Regions from separate parts of the Phytopseudomonas flavescens genome, predicted to be linked through region 2. Evidence: predicted binding sites of a transcription regulator. Region 2 holds the regulator's gene; the other holds the start of a gene.

Region 1 (3,968 bases), 180 kb from region 2:
ATGCGTCGGCGGCATTGCGCGCGACTTCCTGAACGGTGGCGGACATCTCGTGCATCGCGGTAGCGACCTGGTCGGTCTCGACCTTCTGGCTATTGACCCCGGCGCTGGTCTGCTCGGTGACTGCCGACAACTCCTCGGCAGCGCTGGCGATCTGGGTGACGCCGTCACGAATGCCACCAATCAGGTCACGCAAGGTGGTGCCCATGCGCTGGATGCCCTGCTGCAACACGCCGATTTCGTCACGGCGGGTCACGTGCAGGGTCTGACTCAGGTCGCCACCGGCGATACGCTCGACCGCAACCAGGGTTTCCTGCAGCGGACGGGTGATCTGCCGGGTGATCAGCCAGGCGGCGAGAATACCGACCAACAACGCCAGCACGGTCGTGCTCAATTGCAGAGTGCGCGCAGACGCAGTCTCGCTGTCGCGGCGTTCCAGCTGGATCGCGGTAAGCTCCTTGCTGATCCTGACGATTTCGTAGCCTTCCTCGGTCAGTTCCTTACGTGCCACGGCGATGGTCTCGGTCGCGGCCTTGAACGCCATGACCGCCGTACGGTAATTGCCCAGCGCGGTGTCGACCAGGCTGACACGCTGAGGGTGCTCGGCAGAGAACGCCTGACGAAACTGATCGAGATCCTTGATGGTGGTCTCGATCTGGGTGATGGCCGCGCGCTCTGCGTCGGCGTTGGGCGTGCCGGTGTAACCACGTACCTGATAACGCACCAGTTGCCAGTCTTCCTTGGCCTTGGTGATCGCCTGGAATTGTGCGTTGCGGCTTTCATCGTAGGGTGGCAGGTTCAAGACTGCGGTGTTGATTTCGTCGATCGCCTGGCCGGCCGTCACCGCGTTGCGGGTCATTTCCTGGCGCGCGTCATTGCTCGCCCGGTAGCCACTGCGCATCTTGTTCAGCGACAGTTGGTAGGCGTCGATCTGGGCACCCTGCGCTTGCAGCAGGCGGACGTTGTCCGGGCTCTTGAAGCTCGAGAGTACCTGGCCATGCTGGGCCTTGAAGCCATCGAGGGATTTCTGCACGGTTTCGGCGACCGTTTCGTCCCCGTTGGCCAGCATGTATTGCAGGCGGGTTACACGCAGCTCGGTCAGCGTGTCGTTGAGACGGGCAATATCCGAAGTCCAGTTGCTGCGCTGGATCAAGCTGCCGAGACTGGTCCATCCAGCAAGAGCAAGTACGCAGGTAAGGGCAAGCACGAGGCCAAAGCCCAAGGCAAGTTTCAAGGTAACGCTGATGTTCGCGAACCAGCTGTTCATAGTGTTCTCCGACCTTTTTTAAGGGGTTAAGCAGCTGGAGTTTTATTCTTGGACCAGTCTGAAATTTAAAGCGGCACGCATTCTATCGGCGGCGAAATAAATAACTAGAGCGGCAGAATGCAGATAGCCACTTCAACAGGATAGAAACCCAGCCTCACGCTAGGTTATTGGCCTATAAAGTGATGCTTATCAGATAGATAGGTCGGTTATTTGCTGGTTAGTCAGTTTTTTATCCGTGACATCAGGCCGCAGATCACTCCTGATTCAGGCTCCATAACGCGCCATCGAGCGCACCGTAAATAGCCCGCCCTGGCGCTGCATCGACAGCCATCCCGCCGGTGAACTCACCGAAAGCTGGTAACAGGGTGGTGCTGTGCTCGATGCAGAAGCACGGCATGCGCACGCGGTCACGCCCCCGGCCGCGCAGCACGAATACCGGGTGCAGGTGCCCGGCCAGCACATGCAGACCAGGGCAATCCAGAGGTTCGTGGCACAGCGCGAACGGCCCCATGCGCCAGGGTTCGCTGACCACCTCGATGGCCAGCTCGGCCGGTGGATCACCGGCGCTGCGGTCATGGTTGCCGCGTATCAGAACGATCTGCAGCTCGGTATGCCGCTTGCGCCACGCCTGCAGGGCCGCCAGGGTAGTGCCGATTCGCGCCGGGCGCGCATGCAGCAGGTCCCCCAGAAACACCAGACGGCGAACCGGGTAGCTCGCCAGTAGCTCATCGAGCCGCTGCAGGTTGCGAGCCGTGGTGCCGTGGGGAACCGGCTGCCCCAGGGTGCGGTAGGTGGCGGCTTTGCCAAGATGCGCGTCGGCGATCAGCAGGGTCTGCTCGGAAGGCCAGTAAATGGCCCTGTCGGCCAGCAACCAGAGGGTTTCACCGGCGACCTGCACGGCCAGGTGCGGCGCCCCACTCATGCCCCGCTACCCTTGGCCTTGCGGCGTGGGCGGCCGTCCTTGCGCTTGCGTTCGCCACGGCGCAAGGCGGGTTCGACCTCGATCAGCGGCTTGCCGGCCACCTGCCCGCCCGGCCCCGCAGCACGCTCGAGTTCGCCGAGCATGCGGGCGATGCGGTCGGCGAGCTTCTCCGAACTGAGGCGCTCGCGAAAGCGCTCGACCATCAGCGGAAAGGCCAGCGGCGTGGCACGCCGCAGCTCATGCAGATGCAGACGCGCCGCGCGCATATCAGCCAGGGTGTGCTGCAACTGCCTGACATCCAGCTCCTGGCTGAGCACTTCGTCATGAGCCTGGGTCAGCAGCAGATTATCCGGGTCGTACTGGCGAAACACGTCGAAGAACAGCCCGCTGGAGGCCTGCACCTGGCGCAGGCTCTTGCCTGCGCCAGGGTAGCCACCGAACACCAGGCCGGCGATACGGGCGATCTCGCGAAAACGCCGTTGGGCAAGCTCGCTGGCGTTGAGGCTGGCGAGCACGTCGTGCAGCAGGTCGTGATCGTCGAACAGGTCACCGCCGAGCAGCCCCGCCCAGTCCACTTCGCTGGCACACAATAGCTCCAGGCCATAGTCGTTGACGGCAATCGAGAAACTCAAGGGCTGCCGCTGCCCCAGGCGCCAAGCCAGCAGACTGGCCAGCCCCAGGTGCACGTTGCGCCCGGCGAAGGGATACAGGAACAGGTGCCAGCCTTCACGCGAGTGCAGGGTTTCAGCCAGCAACGTTCCTGGTGCCGGTAACGCGGACCAGTGCGCCTGCACCTCCAGCAGCGGTCGCAGCATGCGCATTTCCGGGCCATCGAAGTGACCCTGCGCTGCCTCGCCAAAACGCGCCACCACGGCTTCGGCCAACGCACTGGAGAGCGGCATGCGCCCGCCATTCCAGCGCGGCACGCTGGCCTTGCTGGAATTGCTGCGCCGCACGTAGGCCGTCATGTTCTCCACCCGGACCAGTTCGAGCGGTCGCCCACCGAACAGAAACACATCGCCCGGGTGCAGGCGGGCAATGAAGCCTTCCTCGACGCTGCCGAGCGAGCCACCGCCGCCGCCTTTGCTCCACCATTTCACGCTGACGCTGGCGTCGCTGACGATGGTGCCCACGCTCATCCGGTGGCGGCGCGCGAGACGCTGGCTGGGCACGCGCCAGATGCCCTCTTCGTCCGGCTCCACGCGCTGATAATCGGGATAGGCGCTGAGCGACTCCCCGCCCTGTCGCACGAACGCCAGGGCCCAGCGCCACTGGGCATCGCCCAGATCGCGGTACGCCCAGGTGCTGCGTATCTCCGGCAGCAGCTCTTCAGGCCTGAAGCCGCCGCCCAGAGCCATACTGACCAGATGCTGAACCAGTACATCCAGCGGCTGATGAGGCGATTCGCGGGCCTCGATGCGCCCGGCCGCAACAGCGTCCTGCACGGCGATGGCCTCGATCAGTTCGAGGCCGTGAGTGGGCACCAGGGTGATGCGCGAGGTACGCCCCGGCGCATGACCGGAACGCCCGGCGCGTTGCAGCAGGCGGGCGACACCCTTGGCCGAGCCGATCTGCAGAACCCGCTCCACAGGCAGGAAGTCGACCCCCAGATCCAGGCTGGAGGTACAAACCACGGCTTTCAGCTTGCCCTGCTTGAGCCCTGCCTCGACCCAGTCACGGACTTCGCGGGCCAGCGAGCCGTGGTGCAGGGCGATCAATCCGGCCCAATCCGGGCGCGCGTCGAGCAATGCCTGATACCAGAGTTCGGACTGCGAGCGGGTA
Region 2 (3,968 bases):
CGCTGGAGGCCGAGCTGCGCAAGACTCAGTCGCGCATCGCTTCCGCCCAGGCCGAACTGACCACCCGTGCGCAGCTCGATGCCGGCAAGGATCGTCAGATGTTCGCCGAAGCGCCTGCTGCCGCGCCAGCCGACAGCCTGGACGCGGTACTCGAGCGTCAGCAGAAGAAGCCGGTCTCGGCTTCGGTCGATCAGTCTGCCCTGGAGTCCATGCGCTCCGAATTGCATGGTCTGCGTGAGTTGATCGAAATGCAGATGGGCTCCATGGCCTGGGGCCAGCTGCAGGCTCGTCGACCGCAACAGGCCACGCTGTGGCGTCGCCTGCAACGGATGGGCCTGCCTGGTGAACTGGCGCGTACGCTGCTCGATCGCGTTGCCTCGCTGAGCGATCAGCGTCAGGCCTGGCGCATGGTGCTTGCGCACCTTGCCCACTCGATTCAGACGCCCAAGCAGGAGCCGATGGAAGAGGGCGGCGTGATCGCTCTGGTTGGCCCGGCCGGCATGGGCAAGACCACCACCCTGGCCAAGCTCGCAGCGCGCTACGTACTCAAGTACGGCGCCACGAACATCGCTCTGGTGAGCATGGACAGTTACCGCATCGGTGCCCAGGAGCAGCTCAAGACCCTTGGCCGTATCCTTGGCGTATCCGTGACCCACGTCGATCCTGGTCAGTCACTGACTCAGGCGCTGGCACCGCTGGTGCGCAAGCGCGTGGTACTGATCGACACCGCCGGCTTGCCGGCCAACGATCCGGCGCTGCGCATGCAGTTGGAGACGCTGGCGAGCCGCGGTGTCAACGCGCGCAATTACCTGGTGCTGGCGGCTACCAGCCAGGCGCAGGTGCTCAAGGCGGCCTACCACAGCTACAAGCGCTGTGGGCTGGCTGGCTGCATTCTGAGTAAACTGGACGAAGCGACCAGCATGGGCGAGGTATTGGGTCTGGCTATTAGCCACCGTCTACCGGTAGCCTATCTGGCAGATGGTCCGCGGATCCCGGACGACGTTCATGTGCCGCGCAGTCATCAGCTGGTCAGCCGTGCCGTTGGCCTGCAGGCCCCGGATGAGCCGAGCGAAGACACGATGGCCGACATGTTCGCCGGGTTGTACCAGGACCCGGCACGACGTGCAGGATGAACAGGCAGGTGTGGCGAAGTGCTGGTTGTGCTCGCCACGGCAGCGCACAATGGCCCTAAGGCTTAAAGCGAAGTTAGATAAGGTGTGTAGATAACATGGGTATGCATCCCGTACAGGTGATCGCGGTGACCGGCGGCAAAGGCGGCGTTGGCAAGACCAATGTGTCGGTGAATTTGTCGCTGGCGTTGGCGGATCTCGGTCGGCGCGTAATGCTCATGGATGCCGACCTCGGTCTGGCCAACGTCGACGTGCTGCTCGGCCTGACGGCCAAGCGCACCCTGGCCGATGTCATCGACGGCCAGTGCGAACTGCGAGACGTGGTTCTGCAGGGGCCTGGCGGCATTCGTATCGTTCCCGCGGCCTCCGGCACCCAGAGCATGGTGCAGCTCACGCCCATGCAGCACGCCGGCCTGATCCAGGCCTTCAGCGACATCAGCGACAACCTCGACGTCCTGATCGTGGATACCGCCGCCGGTATCGGCGACTCGGTGGTGAGCTTCGTGCGCGCCGCCCAGGAAGTGCTGGTGGTGGTGTGCGATGAACCCACCTCGATCACCGATGCCTACGCGCTGATCAAGCTCCTCAACCGTGACCACGGCATGAACCGTTTCCGGGTGCTCGCCAATATGGCGCACAGCCCGCAGGAAGGCCGTAATCTCTTTGCTAAGCTGACCAAGGTGACCGACCGTTTTCTGGATGTCGCGCTGCAGTACGTGGGCGCGGTGCCGTACGACGAATCGGTACGCAAGGCCGTACAGAAACAACGTGCGGTGTATGAGGCGTTCCCTCGCTCGAAGTGCGCGCTGGCGTTCAAGGCGATTGCCCAGAAGGTGGATGCGTGGCCACTGCCGGCCAATCCGCGAGGCCATCTGGAATTCTTCGTTGAGCGCCTGGTGCAACAACCGACTGCAGACACGGCTGTATGACGACAGCCTCTGGACTCCGTATGTACAGCAAGGCAACAGCACGAGATTCACAGCATCAGTTGATCGAACGTTACGCGCCGTTGGTCAAGCGCATTGCCTATCACCTGTTGGCGCGGTTGCCCGCCAACGTGCAGGTGGATGATCTGATCCAGGCCGGGATGATCGGTCTGCTCGAGGCATCGCGCAAATATGACGCCGGCAAGGGCGCCAGTTTCGAGACGTTCGCCGGCATTCGCATTCGTGGCGCCATGCTCGATGAGGTCCGCAAGGGCGACTGGGCACCGCGTTCGGTACACCGCAACAGCCGTATGGTCAGCGACGCAATCAGAAAAATCGAAGCCAGAACGGGGCGAGACGCTAAAGATCAGGAGGTTGCTGCCGAACTCCAATTGAGTCTCGAAGATTACTACGGCATTCTTGGCGACACTTTGGGCAGCCGCCTGTTCAGTTTCGACGACCTGTTGCAGGAAGGCGAAAGCGGCGGACTGCAGGAAGACACGAATTCTTTGCACCATGGGCCATCGCATGAACTGGAAGACGATCGTTTCCAGGCCGCGCTGGTGGATGCCATCAGCAACCTGCCGGAGCGTGAGCGGTTGGTGTTGTCGCTGTATTACGACGAGGAATTGAACCTCAAGGAAATCGGCGAGGTACTGGGAGTGAGTGAGTCGCGGGTCAGCCAATTGCACAGTCAGTGTGCCGCGCGTTTACGCGCGCGGTTGGTGGAATGGCGCGCATAGGGAAATTTCAGGCGCTGGACATACACAGTGGACGCAGCAAAGCCGGGCGCAATAGGTTTGCGGCGTTCCGCCAGGCCGGTTTCACGATTTATAAGCGCTTTGGAATGCCGAGGCGTTTTAGGACTGTACGGAGGTCGACTTGGACAAGAACATGAAAATCCTCATCGTCGATGATTTCTCGACGATGCGACGGATCATCAAGAACCTCTTGCGTGATCTGGGGTTCACCAACACCGCGGAGGCCGACGACGGCACCACCGCATTGCCGATGCTGCAGAGCGGTAGCTTCGACTTCCTGGTGACCGACTGGAACATGCCGGGCATGAGTGGCATCGATTTGCTGCGCGCAGTGCGTGCCGACGAGCGCCTCAAGCAGATGCCCGTGCTGATGGTTACGGCAGAAGCCAAGCGTGATCAGATCATCGAGGCCGCCCAGGCCGGTGTGAACGGCTATGTGGTCAAGCCATTCACTGCCCAGGTGCTCAAGGAAAAGATCGAGAAAATCTTCGAGCGGGTCAACGGCTGATGTCTGCCGCGAGGTTGTTATGGAACACGATGATTCAAAAGAGGCCGACCTCGAGTCGACCCTGAAAAGCAATGCCCGCCAACTGGTCAACAGCCTCGAACAAGGCAACTTTGGCGAAGCGGTACAGCTGATCAACGAACTGAACAAGGCGCGCGACCGTGGTCTTTACCACGAAGTCGGCAAGCTCACCCGTGAGCTGCACAACGCTATCGTCAATTTTCAGCTCGACCCGCGCATGCCTCACGCCAAGGAGGTCTCGCAGATCTCCGATGCGACCGAGCGGCTCAATTACGTCGTGACCATGACCGAGCGTGCAGCCAACCGCACCATGGATCTGGTCGAGCAAAGCGCGCCGCTGGTCAACGACCTGAGCAGCGAAGCCGATGCCCTGAGCGAGGATTGGGGGCGCTTCATGCGTCGTGAAATGGGCGCTGACGCGTTCCGTGAACTGGCCAAGCGCATCGAGCTGTTTCTGGCGCGCAGCCAGCGTGACAGCAGCAAGCTGTCCGGGCACCTGAACGACATTTTACTGGCGCAGGACTATCAGGACCTGACCGGGCAAGTGATCAAGCGTGTCACGCAACTGGTCACCGAGGTCGAGAGCAATCTGCTGAAACTGGTGCTGATGGCCAGTCAGGTGGAC

Evidence for each region. Region 2 encodes FliA, which starts transcription of late flagellar genes. Its sites were predicted from a motif close to CTAAAGTTTNNNNNNNNNNNGCCGNTAA; they were not measured.
Region 1: FHR27_RS27435 (methyl-accepting chemotaxis protein) is a predicted target of FliA. The motif match lies at 1,347-1,374, and genes of this name have one in related genera.

Annotation. Positions count from the first base shown of each region.
Region 1 is NZ_JACBYV010000001.1:2,064,003-2,067,970, forward strand. It holds gene FHR27_RS27435 (methyl-accepting chemotaxis protein) at 1-1,264, opposite strand, end outside; gene pdeM (ligase-associated DNA damage response endonuclease PdeM) at 1,518-2,186, opposite strand; gene FHR27_RS09060 (ligase-associated DNA damage response DEXH box helicase) at 2,183-3,968, opposite strand, start outside.
Region 2 is NZ_JACBYV010000001.1:2,241,073-2,245,040, reverse strand. It holds gene flhF (flagellar biosynthesis protein FlhF) at 1-1,133, shown strand, start outside; gene fleN (flagellar synthesis regulator FleN) at 1,229-2,059, shown strand; gene fliA (RNA polymerase sigma factor FliA) at 2,056-2,799, shown strand; gene FHR27_RS09840 (chemotaxis response regulator CheY) at 2,951-3,325, shown strand; gene FHR27_RS09835 (protein phosphatase CheZ) at 3,345-3,968, shown strand, end outside.